4 regions of the Streptomyces sp. NPDC057743 genome follow, and region 3 is predicted to be linked to each of the others. Evidence: riboswitches for the same ligand, from Rfam matches in the RefSeq annotation. Region 3 holds a riboswitch; each other region holds the start of a gene.

Evidence for each region. Region 3 has a riboswitch for cyclic di-AMP ahead of ACFVFQ_RS12805 (M23 family metallopeptidase). Riboswitches for the same ligand answer to the same signal wherever they lie in the genome.
Region 1: linked by a shared signal. The riboswitch ahead of ACFVFQ_RS11335 (transglycosylase family protein) and the one ahead of ACFVFQ_RS12805 (M23 family metallopeptidase) in region 3 are both predicted to bind cyclic di-AMP.
Region 2: linked by a shared signal. The riboswitch ahead of ACFVFQ_RS30440 (NlpC/P60 family protein) and the one ahead of ACFVFQ_RS12805 (M23 family metallopeptidase) in region 3 are both predicted to bind cyclic di-AMP.
Region 4: linked by a shared signal. The riboswitch ahead of ACFVFQ_RS27140 (peptidoglycan DD-metalloendopeptidase family protein) and the one ahead of ACFVFQ_RS12805 (M23 family metallopeptidase) in region 3 are both predicted to bind cyclic di-AMP.

The regions. Positions count from the first base shown of each region.
Region 1 covers NZ_JBHVJX010000008.1:61,709-65,606, reverse strand. Annotated here, with positions in the region: gene ACFVFQ_RS11345 (cytochrome P450) at 1-692, shown strand, start outside; gene ACFVFQ_RS11340 (transglycosylase family protein) at 932-2,011, shown strand; cyclic di-AMP (ydaO/yuaA leader) riboswitch at 2,262-2,431, shown strand; gene ACFVFQ_RS11335 (transglycosylase family protein) at 2,439-3,125, shown strand; gene eno (phosphopyruvate hydratase) at 3,442-3,898, shown strand, end outside.
Region 2 covers NZ_JBHVJX010000034.1:41,048-44,945, forward strand. Annotated here, with positions in the region: gene ACFVFQ_RS30430 (C40 family peptidase) at 1-215, opposite strand, end outside; gene ACFVFQ_RS30435 (hypothetical protein) at 472-825, shown strand; gene ACFVFQ_RS30440 (NlpC/P60 family protein) at 1,011-2,156, opposite strand; cyclic di-AMP (ydaO/yuaA leader) riboswitch at 2,164-2,347, opposite strand; gene pcrA (DNA helicase PcrA) at 2,582-3,898, shown strand, end outside.
Region 3 covers NZ_JBHVJX010000009.1:137,175-141,072, forward strand. Annotated here, with positions in the region: gene ACFVFQ_RS12795 (HPr family phosphocarrier protein) at 1-159, shown strand, start outside; gene ACFVFQ_RS12800 (GntR family transcriptional regulator) at 637-1,323, opposite strand; gene ACFVFQ_RS12805 (M23 family metallopeptidase) at 1,569-2,345, opposite strand; cyclic di-AMP (ydaO/yuaA leader) riboswitch at 2,358-2,514, opposite strand; gene ACFVFQ_RS12810 (M16 family metallopeptidase) at 2,825-3,898, opposite strand, start outside.
Region 4 covers NZ_JBHVJX010000026.1:85,364-89,261, forward strand. Annotated here, with positions in the region: gene ACFVFQ_RS27135 (DUF2332 domain-containing protein) at 1-594, opposite strand, end outside; cyclic di-AMP (ydaO/yuaA leader) riboswitch at 1,006-1,162, shown strand; gene ACFVFQ_RS27140 (peptidoglycan DD-metalloendopeptidase family protein) at 1,453-2,814, shown strand; gene ACFVFQ_RS27145 (aldo/keto reductase) at 2,965-3,898, shown strand, end outside.

The DNA of each region.
Region 1 (3,898 bases), on a different contig from region 3:
CCGAGTTGATCCACCGCAAGCGGGCCGACCTCGGCGACGACCTGATCTCCGGCCTGATCCGGGCCTCCGACCACGGCGAGCACCTCACCGAGAACGAGGCCGCCGCGATGTGCTTCGTCCTGCTCTTCGCCGGCTTCGAGACCACCGTCAACCTCATCGGCAACGGCACCTACGCGCTGCTTCGCCACCCGGCCCAGCGGGAGCTGCTCCAGAAGTCGATCGCGGCCGGCGACGCCGAGCTGCTCGCCATCGCCGTCGAGGAACTGCTGCGCTACGACGGGCCGGTGGAGCTGGCGACCTGGCGGTACGCGACCCGGGAGTTGACGCTGGGCGGGCAGCGGATCGCCGAGGGGGACCCGGTGTTGGTGGTGCTGGCCGCCGCCGACCGCGACCCGGCCCGCTTCGACGAGCCGGACGTGCTCGACCTCACGCGGCGTGACAATCCTCATCTCGGCTACGGGCACGGCATCCACTACTGCCTCGGCGCACCGCTCGCCCGCCTCGAAGGGCAGACCGCCCTCGCCACCCTCCTGACCCGCCTACCGGACCTCCGACTTGCGGCGGAACCGGACGATTTGCGGTGGCGCGGCGGGCTCATCATGCGCGGACTGCGCACCCTGCCGGTGGAGTTCACGCCGGAGGTCGCACCGGAGGGAGCGCCGGAACCGTCCCCACCAGGCACGGCCGCATAGTTGACGAACTGTCAGGCATGTGACCATTGCGTGATCTCCGCTACACCGGCTTGTGACTGCCCGTAACCCCGGCTACCTTTCGTCCGGCGATCGAGGTCGATCGCGGGCCGCCCTCCACGGCGCCCCCGCCGACCGCGATCCGACAACTCAACCGCCGCGCGAAAGGCAACCGCATGCGTTCCGGGAACGGCCGGCATCGTCGCCCCCGACAAGCACCGGCCATCTTTGTCACGGCAGGAGTGACCGGCGCGGGGCTGGCCCTGCCCCTGCTCAGCGCCGGTGGCGCACAGGCCGCCGACGCGGCGACCTGGGACCGCGTCGCGCAGTGCGAGAGCGGCGGAATGTGGAGCTCCGCCACCGGCAACGGTTTCTACGGCGGCCTCCAGCTCACCCAGGAGATGTGGGACCACTACGGCGGTTCCGCCTACGCCTCCCGCCCCGACCTCGCCAGCCGCGCCCAGCAGATAGCCGTGGCCCAGGCGATCCTCGACGACCGCGGCCCGGACGCCTTCCCGAGCTGCGCGGTGGACGCCGGGCTGACGAAGGGCGGCCGCAAGCCGGGCGTCGACCCGGGCAGCACCAGCCGCCCCACCCCGCGCCCCACGCACGACCCCTCGGCCGACGACCCGGCCACCGGCGACCCGTCCGGCACGTCGGGCGACGCGGACCGCGCGGGTCCGGGCGCCACGACGCCCGCCCCGTCCGGCAGCGACGCCGACCCCGGGGCGGACTCCGACTCCGGTACCCCGGGCGCCCCTTCGGCGAGCCAGGACCCGACGGACCCCACGGGCACCACGGGCCCCACAAGCCCGACGGACTCCGCGTCGCCGTCCGGATCGCCGTCGGGTTCCCCGTCGGCCACCCCGTCCCCCTCGTCGCCCGGGAAGCCGACCGGGGGCCCGACCGGGGAGCCGTCGGGGTCGCCGTCCGGGCCGCCCGCCACGTCGCCGTCCGGCACCCCCTCCACCGATCCCTCGGACGCGACCCCGTCTCCCTCCTCGCCCCCGTCCGACCCCGGTACGCCCCCCGCCGCCGGCAAGCACCGCGGTGCGCCCGGCGACGGCTCGGGCTCCGGAGACGAGCGGGACGGCGGCAGCGGCCGGCACGCCTCGCGCGGTGGGGCGGCGCACCGCACGCCCCCGGCGGGCGCCGACGACTACCGCGTACGCCCGGGTGACAACCTGTCAGCCATCGCCGAGCGCCATGACCTGCCGGGCGGCTGGCCCGCGCTCTACGACCGCAACCGCGGCGTCATCGGCTCCGATGCGGACCTCATCCTTCCTGGTCAACTGCTCGATCTCGGGCGGGCGCAGGGGTAGTTACCGCCGGTTCGGGGCGGTTTCGTAAAAGTGAGATATGGCTCTCGTTGCGGGGGATGGGGCGGGTCCCGCCCCCCGTTTCGATACCGGGGTCCACCTGCGGAAATGTCCGCCCTGATGATCAAAAACGGTCAACTTGGTTCAGAAGATGGGGTTTGAACACCAACAGGGTTTTGCTTACGGTCAGGACCGCTCGCCAAAGCGGGCCCTTCGATCGCACGCCGAATCCTGCCGGCGGTCGGAGGACGACGACGCGCAAGCGCCGAAGGCAGGAGCGGGGGACCCAAGGTAAGTGCCGGCCCCACCCGTGAAAGCGGGTCAACCGGCTTGGGGTGAAGTCGCGTGTGCAGCACACGCGGCCGGGCAGCTCACACGGCCCGAACCCGACAGCTCACCTCGTAGGCGTCGGTGAGGAAACGAACGCACGATGCTGATCAACAAGGGCAAGCACCGCCGCAGCTCCAAGGCCGTCCGCGTCGCCACCCTGGCCGGTGTCGCCGGCGCCGCCGTCGCCGTCCCGCTGATGGGCGCCACCTCCGCTTCCGCCGCCTCGGTCGCCACCTGGGACAAGGTCGCCCAGTGCGAGTCCGGTGGCAACTGGTCGATCAACACCGGTAACGGCTACTACGGTGGCCTGCAGTTCTCCAACTCCAGCTGGGCCGCCGCCGGTGGTACCCAGTACGCGGCCCGCGCCGACCTGGCCACCAAGGCCCAGCAGATCGCCGCCGCCGAGAAGCTGCTCGCCATCCAGGGCCCGGGTGCCTGGTCCTGCGCCGGCGCCGGCAACCTGACCGCCGGTGGCCCGGCCGCCAACGTCGACACCTCCGGTGGCGCCACGGTCAAGAAGAGCCAGGGCACCTCCGAGACTCGCAAGCAGACCGAGGGCACCACCAAGAAGAAGTCCGCCCCGGTCCGCGAGAAGGTCGAGAAGGCCCAGCCGGCCCCGCAGCAGTCGCACCGCTCCGGTGACACCTACACCGTGAAGTCGGGCGACACCCTCGCCAAGATCGCCAAGGCGCACGGCACCAACTGGAAGGCGCTCTACGCCGCCAACAAGTCCGTCGTCGGCGGCAACCCCAACCTGATCTTCCCGGGCCAGAAGCTCAGCATCTGAGCCGCCCGCGAAAGCTGCCCCGCCCCGGCGCGTACCCCCGAGCGCGCCGCGGCGGGGCTTCTTATGTCCAAGCGCCCCTGCGCCGTGCCGCACCGCGCCCGAGCCCCCCCGCTGACGTGCACCGTTTCCGAGGCCATCAGACGGCCCGGCGCGGCGTTACCCGCATAGCGAACAACGCCCGGAAACCTCCCATGAACTGGGAGTTTGGCCTGCTTGTTGGGTTTTTTCGTCCCACGGAGCGGGCCACGGGCAAGCGGACACGTCCGGGGCCGTTAGGCTCATGGCGAGAACTCCAGACACCCCCGAAGGAGACAACGTGCCGTCCATCGACGTCGTCGTAGCCCGCGAAATTCTCGACTCGCGAGGTAATCCCACGGTCGAGGTCGAGGTCGGCCTCGACGACGGCAGCACCGGCCGTGCCGCCGTCCCGTCCGGCGCCTCGACCGGCGCCTTCGAGGCCGTCGAGCTGCGGGACGGTGACCCCAACCGCTACCTCGGCAAGGGCGTCGAGAAGGCCGTCCTCGCGGTCATCGAGCAGATCGGCCCGGAGCTCGTCGGCTACGACGCGACCGAGCAGCGGCTGATCGACCAGGCGATGTTCGACCTGGACGCCACCGACAACAAGGGCTCGCTGGGCGCCAACGCCATCCTCGGCGTCTCCCTGGCCGTCGCGCACGCCGCCTCCGAGGCCAGCGACCTGCCGCTGTTCCGCTACCTCGGTGGCCCGAACGCGCACGTCCTGCCGGTGCCGATGATGAACATCCTCAACGGTG
Region 2 (3,898 bases), on a different contig from region 3:
GTGCCGAGCCGGCGGATGCTGCCCAGGCGGCGGGCCCAGCCGGCCACCGCGGTGGCCTGGTGGCTACCCGTGCGCTCCAGCACCGTGGCGCCGTCCAGGCAGCGCTGCGGGTCCGCGGCGATCAGCAGCCCCGGGTGGGCGGCACGGGCGGCGCGGGCCCGGGCCGGCGGCGGTGCGAGCTGCGGTCGCTCGGCGGTCGTGTGGTGCGAGGCCATGGCGGCCGTCACTTCCTTCCCTGCGGGGCGGGGCGACCGGAGAGTGCGGGCCCGGTCGCGTGCAGGAGGAAGCTAGGCCCGGGGTCACGGCGGCGAACCCCCTTGCCCGGCATTGCCGTTATCCGACCGCTCATGGTGCGGGGATGACCGCCCGGGCGGCCGGGGGCGAGCCGGGGCCGGCGGGCCCTGACCGAAGCGGGCATCGCGGACGCCCTGCCGGAAAGGACGTGCTATGGGGCGGATACGATCCAGCACTATGGACGTAGTAATCAATGTCTTCGTCGCCCTGCACATCATCGGCATCGCCTCCCTCCTCGGCGGGTTCCTGACCCAGATGAAGGCGATGAGCGCGGGCACCGCCCGCTTCGTGCCGGCCATGCTGCACGGCGCGCTGACGATGCTGGTCACCGGCATCGTGCTGGTCGGCCTGAACCAGATGCAGGGCGCCTCGCTCAACAACATCAAGTTCGGCATCAAGTTGGCCGTCCTGGTGGTGATCCTGGCGCTGGTCTACGTCAAGCGGGACGAGGAGAAGATCGCCAAGCCGGTGTTCGGCGCGGTCGGCGGCCTCACCATGCTCAACATCTTCATCGCGGTGCTCTGGACCTGAGCCCGCCCGGCGCCCCGGCGGCCCGCCCGGCAGAGAGCCGGCGGCCCGGCCCCGGCGCCGCACCGCCGTGCCGAAACGGCACACCGCGCGGTCATCCCGCTCCGTACTCCGGAGCCGGCGGATGGCCGCGCGGTGGCATGTGGGGGGTGGATCAGCGGGGCGCGGAGCGCGCGCCCGTGTGCCGGCTAGCCTGGCCGGACGCTCCCGTAGATCGGCATGTAGTAGATCGACTCCACCCGGACGTTGGCACCCGGGTGCGGGGCGTGGATCATCTTGCCGCCGCCGATGTACATCCCGACGTGGCTGATGTCGTTGTAGAAGAACACCAGGTCACCGGGTTGGAGATTCTCGGTGGAGATCCGGGTGCCGGTCTTGACCTGGTCCCAGGTCGTGCGCGGCAGATCGACCCCGGCCGCCTTCCACGCGGCCTGCGTCAGGCCCGAGCAGTCGTAGGAGTTGGGCCCGGTGGCGCCCCAGACGTAGGGCTTGCCCATCTGGGAGCGGGCGAAGGCGAGCGCCTTCTGGGCCTTGGTCCCGTACGAGCCGCTGTCCGAGGAGCCGCCGCCGGACGAGCTGCCGCCGCCGGTGTTCTGGTCGGAACCGCCGGGATGCTGCCGCCGCTTCTCGGCCTCCTTGCGGGCCTGCTCCTCGGCCTTGCGCTCGGCCGCGGCCTCCTTCTGACGCTCCAGTTCGGCCAGCCGCGCCTTCTCCTGCGCGGTCAGCCGGGAGAGCAGCTGCCGCGCCTCGGCCAGCTTGGCCTGGACGTTGCGCTTGGTCTCCTTCAGGGACGTCTGCGCGTGCTGGAGGTCGGTAAGGCTCTGCGTGGCCTCGGCCCGTTGGCGGGCGGCCACCGCGGCCTGCTCCTGATAGTCGGTGACCACCTGCTTCTGCCGACCGGTCAGCTGCTGCATCAGGTGGTTGCGGTCGACGAACTGCTGCGGGTCCTTGGCGAGCATCAGTTGGGCGGTCGGGTTGATCCCGCCGCTCTGGTACTGCGCCGAGGCGAACGAACCCAGCCGCCGCCGGGACTCGTTCATCTTCTCCGCGCGCCGGGCCGCCTCGTCGATCAGGCGGTTCACCGTGCGCTGCTCGCCGTCGGCCTTCTCCTTGGCGGCGTTGTACTTCTGGGTGGCGACCTCGGCCTGCTGGTACAGGTCGTCGACCTGCTGCTTGACCTCTTCGACGGTCGGCTGGGGCGCCTTGGGGGCGGCGTTCGCGGTCTGCGAGAGCAGGGTGACCGAGGCCAGTGCGGCCGTGGTCAGCCCGGTGGCCGTACGACGGCCGCCGGGCGTGGCAAGTATGGGGGTGCGCGGCTTGCGATGGGACGCCAAGGCCGGCGACTCCTTCCGTGGACCGCCTACCGGGTTAGCTGTCGGGTTCGGGCGGTCTGCTGACGGAAGGCTTGCCCTACGGCCGGTGCGTCCGCCTGGCAACGGTCGCCCCGGTCGATTCACCCCGGTGGTGCTTGTGGGTCCCCGGCTCCGGATGCCTCGCGGCAGGCCGGACTCGGCGGAGGCGGCCCGTGCGGACGCTGTCGTCCGCGGGGACGGCGGGCTGCCTTGAGCGAGACCGTAGCCAACTCGTGTGGCTTCTGTGAAGGCAGGTGTTCGATATGCCCGAAACCTTTTCGTGACCTGAATGCGGAGGGCCCACGAGGCGTCCCCGGCCGCGCAGATGACGCCCCGACCGGGGCGGTACCGGGCAATCCGTCACTTCGGGACCGGTTGTCAGTGCGGCGGCCTAGACTCGGTGGGCGATGAGCAGCCTCTTTGACGACAGCTTCCTGGCGGACCTCGGCCCCGCGGACGAGGAGCCCCCGCCGCCGCCCGAGGACGAGCACGGCCCGGCCCCGGAGGAGATCCCCGCCGACCTCTTCGGCGGGAAGTTCGACGCGCCCGCGCCCAGGGAGCCGTACTACCGCGACGGCGCCGCCCGCCCCGCCATCGACCCGGCGGCGCTCCTGGAGGGCCTCAACGACCAGCAGAAGGCCGCCGTGGTGCACAGCGGCAGCCCGCTGCTGATCGTCGCCGGCGCCGGCTCCGGCAAGACCCGGGTGCTCACCCACCGCATCGCCCACCTGCTCGCCGAGCGCCACGTCCACCCCGGCCAGATCCTCGCGATCACCTTCACCAACAAGGCCGCGGGCGAGATGAAGGAGCGCGTCGAGGACCTGGTCGGCCCGCGGGCCAACGCCATGTGGGTCTCCACCTTCCACAGCGCCTGCGTGCGGATACTGCGCCGGGAGTCCAAGCGGCTCGGCTTCACCTCGTCCTTCTCGATCTACGACGCGGCCGACTCCAAGCGCCTGATGGCCCTGGTCTGCCGCGATCTGGATCTGGACCCCAAGCGCTTCCCGCCCAAGTCCTTCAGCGCGAAGATCTCCAACCTCAAGAACGAGCTCATCGACGAGGAGACCTTCGCCGGGACGGCGGCCGACGGGTTCGAGAAGACCCTCGCCGAGGCGTACGCGATGTACCAGGCGCGGCTGCGCGAGGCCAACGCCCTGGACTTCGACGACATCATCATGACGACGGTCCACCTGCTCCAGGCGTTCCCCGACGTCGCCGAGCACTACCGCCGCCGCTTCCGCCACGTCCTCGTCGACGAGTACCAGGACACCAACCACGCCCAGTACACCCTCGTCCGCGAGCTGGTGGGCCCGGGCACGGTCGAGATCCCCGCCGCCGAGCTGTGCGTGGTCGGCGACGCCGACCAGTCCATCTACGCCTTCCGCGGCGCCACGATCCGCAACATCCTCCAGTTCGAGGAGGACTATCCGAACGCCACCACGATCCTGCTGGAGCAGAACTACCGCTCCTCGCAGACGATCCTCTCGGCCGCCAACGCCGTCATCGAGCGCAACGAGAACCGCCGCCCCAAGAACCTCTGGACGGACGCCGGCGCCGGCCCCAAGATCACCGGCTATGTCGCCGACACCGAGCACGACGAGGCCCAGTTCGTCGCCGACGAGATCGACCGGCTCACCGACGCCGGCGACGCCAAGGCCGGCGACGTGGCGATCTTCTACCGCACCAACGCCCAGTCCCGCGTCTTCGAAGAGATCTTCATCCGG
Region 3 (3,898 bases):
CCGGTGAACGCCGCCTCCATGCTGGCGGTCCTGGGCCTGGGCGCCCAGGGTGGCGAGGAGATCGTGCTGGCTTCCGAGGCCGAGGGCGCCGAGGCCGCGCTCGACCGCCTGGCGAAGCTGGTCGCCGAGGGCCTTGAGGAGCTCCCCGAGACCGTCTGAGCCCCCGAGTACCAGCGGGGGGCCACGCACCCCGCCCAGGACTTCGGACGCCAGTCGACACGGCCCCGCCGTGGCAACCGGTACACACAACCGGCTGCCGCGGCGGGGTCGTTCGCGTGTGCGTGGAGGCAAGCACTCGCCATTACTTGAGGGCGTCGGGCGATTTGAGGGCGTCGGGCAATGCGTTGAACCGTGGGCGACAAAGGCACGTTGCGGATTCTTCGTCGGCCAATCGGAAGCCTCAGAAATTCGCATGGCCGTCCGGGAGCGATTCCGGACGGCGATAGGGTCCACCAGCCGCCACCCTCATTCGCGACCTCTGGCCGGCACCCCTAATACGAGATTCCCATTCTCCCCATTCACAGGGGGGCATTTCGGCAAGCGGCATCAGAAACGCACGCCGAGCACCCCCGCCCCGCCTTCTCCCCCAACACTCGCATTCCCCGACGCCTCCCCCCTTTGTATACGGGGCGATTGTTAAGCGCGGGCGCGTGCCGTGTTGACGGGTCGTTTCGCCTCGCTCACATCGGAAGCGTGGCGGCGCAGTCGGTACACCGGGAGCGAGCGTTCGATGTGCGCCGCCATGAGGGTGCGCGCCCGTTCCGCGTCCCCACGGGCGACGGCGTCAAGTACGGCGCCGTGTTCGTCCCACGCATCGGTGACGCGGGTGGGCGGCTCGATGACATAGGTCCACTCGATCTTGCGTCGCAGCTGGGTGAGGAGCGCCGTGAGACTGGGGCTGCCGGCCGCCTGGGCGAGCGTCTCGTGGAACCAACCGTCCAGCTGGCGCAGGTCGTTGGGGTGACCGTGGCGGGCCCGTTCGCGACCGAGTCGCACCAGGCCGCGCAGCACCTTGAGGTGAGCGGTGGTGCGGCGGGCGGCGGCGCGGGCTGCGCCCAGCGGCTCCATGAGGGCGCGCATGTCGAGGAGGTCGGCGGCCTCCTGCTCGGTGAGCTCGGCGACGCAGGCGCCCGCGTGGTGGCGGGAGGTGACGAAACCTTCGGACTGGAGGGTGCGCAGCGCTTCCCTCACCGGGACCCGGGAGACGCCGTACCGCGCGGCGAGAATGTCCTCGATCAGCCGGCTCCCCGGCGCGAGCAGACCGGAGACGATATCGTCCCGAATCGCCGTGCACACCGCGTGCGCGGAAATGTGGCTTCGCATCGTCCGTGCCTCCGCCGTAATCCCCGAAAGATGTCACCGCTCGGCGACATTCCTCGACTCTATTCGACACGGATGGATTCTCCCGTGGAATGTCGCGAATTCAACGGCGCTTTTCGGACGGTGCGGTCCGGGAAGCTGGCGGACGGACCGGCGGTGGCCCTACGGAAACGACGGAGCCCCGGCCCACCAGGGTGGCGGGCCGGGGCTCCAGGGGGACGGTGCTGCGGCGGAGAGGTCGGGGAAGGTCAGACGCTGACGCCGTGCGCGCGCAGGTAAGCGATCGGGTCGATGTCCGAGCCGTAGTTAGGGCCGGTCCGGGCCTCGAAGTGGAGGTGCGGGCCGGTGGTGTTGCCGGTGTTGCCGGAGAGGGCGATCTGCTGCCCCGGGGTGACGGACTGCCCGACGCTCACCCCGATCGACGAGAGGTGGCCGTACTGGGTGTACGTACCGTCGTTCATCCGGATCACGATGTTGTTGCCGTACGCGCCGCCCCAGCCGGCCTCGACGACGGTGCCGGCGCCCACGGCGTGGACCTGCGTCCCGTAGGCGGCGTGGAAGTCGATGCCGGTGTGGCTGCCCGAGGACCACAGGCCGCTGGACGCCTTGTACGCGGTGGAGACGTAGGAATCGGCCACCGGAGCAACGAAGGTGTTGAGGCGCTTGCGCTCGGCCTCGCGGGCGGCGCGTACCTTAGCCGCGCGCTCCTCGTCGGCCTTCTTCTTCGCCATCTCGGCCAGCCGCTTGGCCTCGACCTCGGCCTTCGCCCTGGCCTCGGCGGCCTCGGCAGCCGCCTGCTGCGTGTCCGCCTGGGCCTCGATCCGGACGGCGAGTTCGTCACCGAGCTCGACGGCGTGCTGGAGGCCGGTGTCGTGGGTCGGCTCGCCCGTGGCGGCCAGCGCGGGCGACGCTACGGAGGCGACGACTCCGGAGGCCGCGAGGGTGGCTATGCCGGCGAGGTTGCGGGTCGTGCGAGCGGTGCGGCTCGCACGGCGGTGCTTCCCGGTGGCACGGGTGAACGCCATGTACGGGCTGGTCCTTTCCTTCCCTCTCGCCTACCGGGTTAGCTGACGGGTTCGGAGCAGGAAGGTCTCCTACGGGCTCCTCCGGAGAGGAGTCCGATTCACCCCAAGGGACATGTGGGTCCCCGGCTCCCCTGGCTCGCGCCGTACGGGGACTCGGCGATGACTGCTCGGTGCCACTGTTGTGGCGGAGTTGTGACGAACAGCCGGACCGACGCTAAACGGGGCAACTTTCAATCGGCAAACAGAACTGGAGTTTTGTGCGGCACGCCACACTCGAATCGGGCAACCGACGCAACCGGGCAGACGGCACCGCCCGGTTGCGGGCGCGGCCCCGTAGAGGTGACGGAGCAACGCTCACCAGTTGGGCGGGCGGAAAACGCCGTGCACACGCAGCGGCTCCCGTGGCAAGTCACTGCCACGGGAGCCGCTTTGTCGATAAGTGACGGGACGTCGGGTGACGTGCCGTCATGCAGCCGAGGTCAGCCGCTGACGACCGTCACCTCGCCGATGCCCAACGCCTTGACGGGCTCGGCGATCTGCGCCGCGTCGCCCACCAGGACCGTCACCAGCCGGTCCGCGGGGAAGGCGTTGACGACCGCCGCGGTCGCCTCGACCGTGCCGGTCTCCGCAAGCCGGACGTACAACTGCGCCTGGTAGTCGTCCGGGAGCTGCTGCTCCACCTGGTCGGCCAGGGTCCCCGCAACCGCAGCGGCGGTCTCGTACTTGAGCGGGGCCACGCCGACGAGGTTCTGCACGGCGACGTCGCGCTCGGCGTCGGTCAGCCCCTCGGCCGCGAGGGTGCGCAGCACCGTCCACAGGTCCTTCAGGGCCGGCCCGGTGGAGGCGGTGTCCACCGACCCGCTGATGGCGAGCAGGGCGGCGCCGGTGGCGCCCTCCGGGGACGACGGGGCGGAGGAACGCAGGACCTGGCCGAAGGCGCGCACCCCGTAGGTGTAGCCCTTCTCCTCGCGCAGCACCCGGTCCAGACGGGACGTGAGGGTGCCACCCAGGCAGTACGTGCCGAGCACCTGGGCGGGCCACACCTGGTCGTGCCGGTCGGCGCCGACCCGTCCGATGAGCAGCTGGGTCTGAACGGCACCGGGACGGTCGACGATCACCACGCGACCGGTGTCGTCGGCGACGACCGGCGAGGGCTTCGACGGCTGCGCGGGGGAACCCTTCCAGGCGCCCAGGGTGTCGGCCAGCGCCGCGTCCAGGTCGACGCCGGTGAAGTCGCCGACGATGACGGCGGTGCCGGTGGCGGGCCGGACGTGCGCGTCGTAGAAGGCGCGGACGGCGGCCGCGTCGATCCGGGCGATGGTCTCCTCGGTGCCCTGACGGGGCCGGGACATCCGGGAGTTGGCCGGGAACAGCTCCTTGGACAGCGCCATCGCCGCGCGCCGGGCCGGGTTGGCCAGCTCGTGCGGGATCTCGTCGAGGCGGTTGCGGACCAGCCGCTCGACCTCGTCGTCCGGGAAGGCGGGGGCACGCAGCGCGTCGGCGAGCAGACCGAGGGCACGCGGCAGACGGGAGGCCGGGACCTCAAGGGAGAC
Region 4 (3,898 bases), on a different contig from region 3:
GTCGCCGTGGGCGTTGTCGTTGCCGTTGTCGTCGTCGAAGGGGGCTGGCCCGCTGGTGTGGCAGGTGAACGTGACCGGGGAATCCGGGGCGCCGCACGAGGAGTCGCGCCCCTCGTGGACGTAGCGGTAGCGGTACCGGTCCGGGTGCAGGCACAGCCCGGCCGACGTTCCGACCTCCAGGAGGGCCAGGGGCTGCGGTAGACGGGCCAGCAGCGGCAGCAGTGCGGCGCAGCGGGCCGGTTCGTTGGCCTGGGTGGCGCGTTGCAGGACCACCGAGCGGACCTCGTCCCAGTGCCGGATCGTCCACTCGCGCCAGCGCCCGTACGCCGCCGCGCCGCGCGGCCCCAACTCCGCGTGCGGGCCGTCCAGATAGCGCACCGCGGCGAGCAGCAGGTTCGGCTGCTGCTTGTTGCCGGCCGGCAGCGACCCCGCGAGCAGTTCGCAGAACTCGTCGTCCTGGCCGATCCGGGCGGCCAACTCCTCGTGCGCCCCGGACCGCCCGCGCGCCTGTTGCCAGGAGAACTCCCGGTACCGATCCGCCACTTCCTGCGGGGTGTTGACGACGTTTCCGGTGTTCGCAACGTTGACGGCCATGGGGCGACGTTATCGCCCTCACTCTCCGTGATTGTTACGCATCCCTCTGCATAACAAGTGGTGCACAATCGTCGCGAGATCGTTTGACGCGGCGGCGCCAACTCGCCCTGATTGGGGAGGGCTTGAGGGGAAACGTTCCCGCCGGAGCCCTCTTGGGGGCCGTGTGGAACCCCCGTGGATTCGTGGGAACGCTTGGATTTCCCTCGTCGTCTCTATTACTGTCCGATAACGGAGCGCGGTCGTCCCAGCCGTCGCAAGTGGCGGCACCGTGCGCCGACGCCGAATCCCGTACGCGCTTTTCCCGCACGTCCAGAACGACCCCGACCCGTCCCGCACGAGCCGGCCGCCGCCCTGCTCGACCGGGTCCCCGACCCGCGTCGCGCCGCCCGGATCGACCGGTTTGGTGGATGCCTGTCGGATCCGCCTGGAATTGCTGGGAATTGAGCGAGGGGAACCGGGGAACCACCCTCTTGGGGTGAATCGGGCGCTTCTCGCCAGGAGGCGTTCGTAGGAGACCTTCCTGCTCCGAACCCGTCAGCTAACCCGGTAGGCGAGAAGGAAGGAAAGGAGAGCGCCCCCGTGGCGTCCAACAGGCCCGCCCCCCACGCTCCATCCGGCTATGGCCTAGGCGGCCCCGCCGACTTCAGCGGCACGATCGGCTTCGGCCTTGGCCTCGGTGGCCCCGCCGGGCACGTTGCCTCCGGTGGTGTTGGTGTGGATGTTTCGGGTGGGGGTGGCGATGTCGTTGATGCCGCTGCTTCGCCCGCTTCCCCTGCTTCCCCCGTTTCTGCTGCTTCCGTTGCTTCGTCAGCGTCGTCAGCTTCTTCGGCTTCTTCCGCCGCTTCCGCTTACGAGGCGATGCCCCAGCAAGGGTTGCCCCACCAGGGGCTGCTCCCCGAAGGGCTGGCCCATGAGGGCGTCGACCAGGGCGGGTTGCCCGGTGGTGAGCCGGTGCACGGTCCCCAAGGGAGCGGTGCCGAGGGCGCGTGGGTCACGGGTGACGAGATGGCTGCCGGCGAGGCGGAGCTCTACGAGGCCGGGGGCGACGAAGAGGGCCTCCGTTCGCTGCGCGGCAAGCACCGGGTGGCCAGGCAGCGCGGCGTCGGTCTGGCGCGCGGCGGCACGGCCCTGGGCGTCGGCGTGATCGCGGCGGTCGGCGCGAGCGGGGTGGCCGCGGCCGAGGGCCGGCCGCCGGTGCCGATCTCGATGCCCGACCCCGGTGGGACGGCCGATGATGCCACCGCGGATGCCCCGAACGCCCCGGTGGCCGCCGCCGCGACCACCACCGCGGACGCCTTCGCTCCCGCCGCCCATGGCACGCGGGCCGGCGGCGCCCCCGCGGAAGCCGCGCAGGGCACGGGCGCGGCCGAGGCGCTGCGCAACCGCATCCTCCAGCAGGGCGGTGCCCGCCCGGCCGATGCCCAGGCCGGCGTCCAAACCGACGCCCAAACCGACACTCAAGCCGACGCCCAACAGGGCGGCCCCACGGGGTCGGAGGCCACGGGAACGGCCGCGACCGCGGAGAGCGCGCCGCAGGCGTCAGAGATGCCGCAGACGTCCGGAGTCGAGCAGGCGTCCGGGACGGAGGAGACGTCGAGGGCGGAGGGGGCGTCGGGGGCGGAGACGGAGGAGGCACCGGCCGCCGCACAGGCGCCGCAGCCGGACGGGAAGGCCACCCAGGCCACGGAGGTCCCCCAGACTTCCCAGACCTCCCAGGCAACGCAGGCCACCCACGAACCGGCGGCCCCGGCGACCCCGGCGGCCCCGGCCGCACAGCCCTCCTCCGCCGGCTCCCCGGAAGCCGACCAACCCGCCCGCGCCGCCCAGGACTTCGTCGCCCCGGTTGCCTCGCACACCCTGGCCACCGGCTTCGGGCAGGCCGGCGACCGCTGGGCCGCGGACCACACCGGCCAGGACTTCGCGGCCCCAACGGGCACGCTGGTCAAGGCGGTTCACGACGGGACCATCACCCAGGCGGGCTGGGCCGGAGCGTACGGCTACCGGATCGTCGTCACGCTCGACGACGGTACGGAGCTCTGGTTCTGCCACCTGTCCTCCATGGTCAAGACGTCGGGCAGGGTCCATACGGGAGAGGTGATCGGCCGTGTCGGCGCCACCGGCAACGCCACCACCCCGCACCTCCACCTGGAGGTCCGTCCGCACGGCGGCGCCCCGACCGACCCGGTGCCGTGGCTGCGCGACCGCGGGGTCACCGTCTGACGCCCGCGCCGGCCGCCCGCATCCCGTGGGCGGCCAGCCGCGCACCCTCTCTGGACCGGCAACGGGAGCGGACCAACTCCCCACCTAGGCCGGGGAATAACTCCCGCAGCGCGAGGAACAATTCCAGGCGCTGTTGCGTTGTAGCAGGGCATGACCGCGACACACGCCCAGAGCTCCGTTCCCGACCGCAAGCCGCTCGGTTCGCTGTCCGTCTCCCGGCTCTGCCTCGGGGGCAACGTCTTCGGCTGGACCGCCGACGAGGCCGAGTCCTTCGCCGTACTCGACGCCTACGTTGCCGGCGGTGGCAATTTCATCGACACCGCCGACATGTACTCGTCCTGGGTGCCCGGCAACAAGGGCGGTGAGTCCGAGACCGTCATCGGCAACTGGCTCGCGGCCCGCGGCAACCGCGACCAGGTCGTGATCGCCACCAAGGTCGGCGCCCACCCCGACTACAAGGGCCTGTCCGCGGCCACCATCAAGGCCGGTGTCGACCAGTCCCTGGCCCGTCTGCGCACGGACCACATCGACCTCTACTACACCCACTTCGACGACGAGTCCGTCGAGGTGGGCGAGTTCCTCACCGCCCTGGACGACCTCGTCAAGGCCGGCAAGGTCCGCGAGATCGCCGCGTCCAACATCTCCGCGCAGCGCCTCCAGGCGTCGCTGGACTTCTCCGCCCGTGAGGGCGTGGCCCGTTACGTGGCCCTCCAGCCGCACTACAACCTGGTCTCCCGCGACACCTACGAGGGTGAACTCGCCGACGTGGCCGCCCGCAACGGCCTGGCCGCCGTCCCGTATTTCGCGCTCGCCTCCGGCTTCCTGACGGGCAAGTACCGCCCGGGCGTCAGCGTGGACAGCGCCCGCGCCGGGACGGCCGCCGAGCATCTGGCGACCGACCGCGGCCGCCGCGTCCTGGCCGCGCTCGACACCGTCGCCGCGGCCCATGACACCGAGCCGACCACCGTCGCGCTCGCCTGGCTCGCCGCCCAGCCCACCGTCGTGGCCCCCATCGCCAGCGCCCGCACCGTCGCCCAGCTCCCGGCCCTCCTGGCCGTCACCGAGCTCACCCTCACCGACGCCG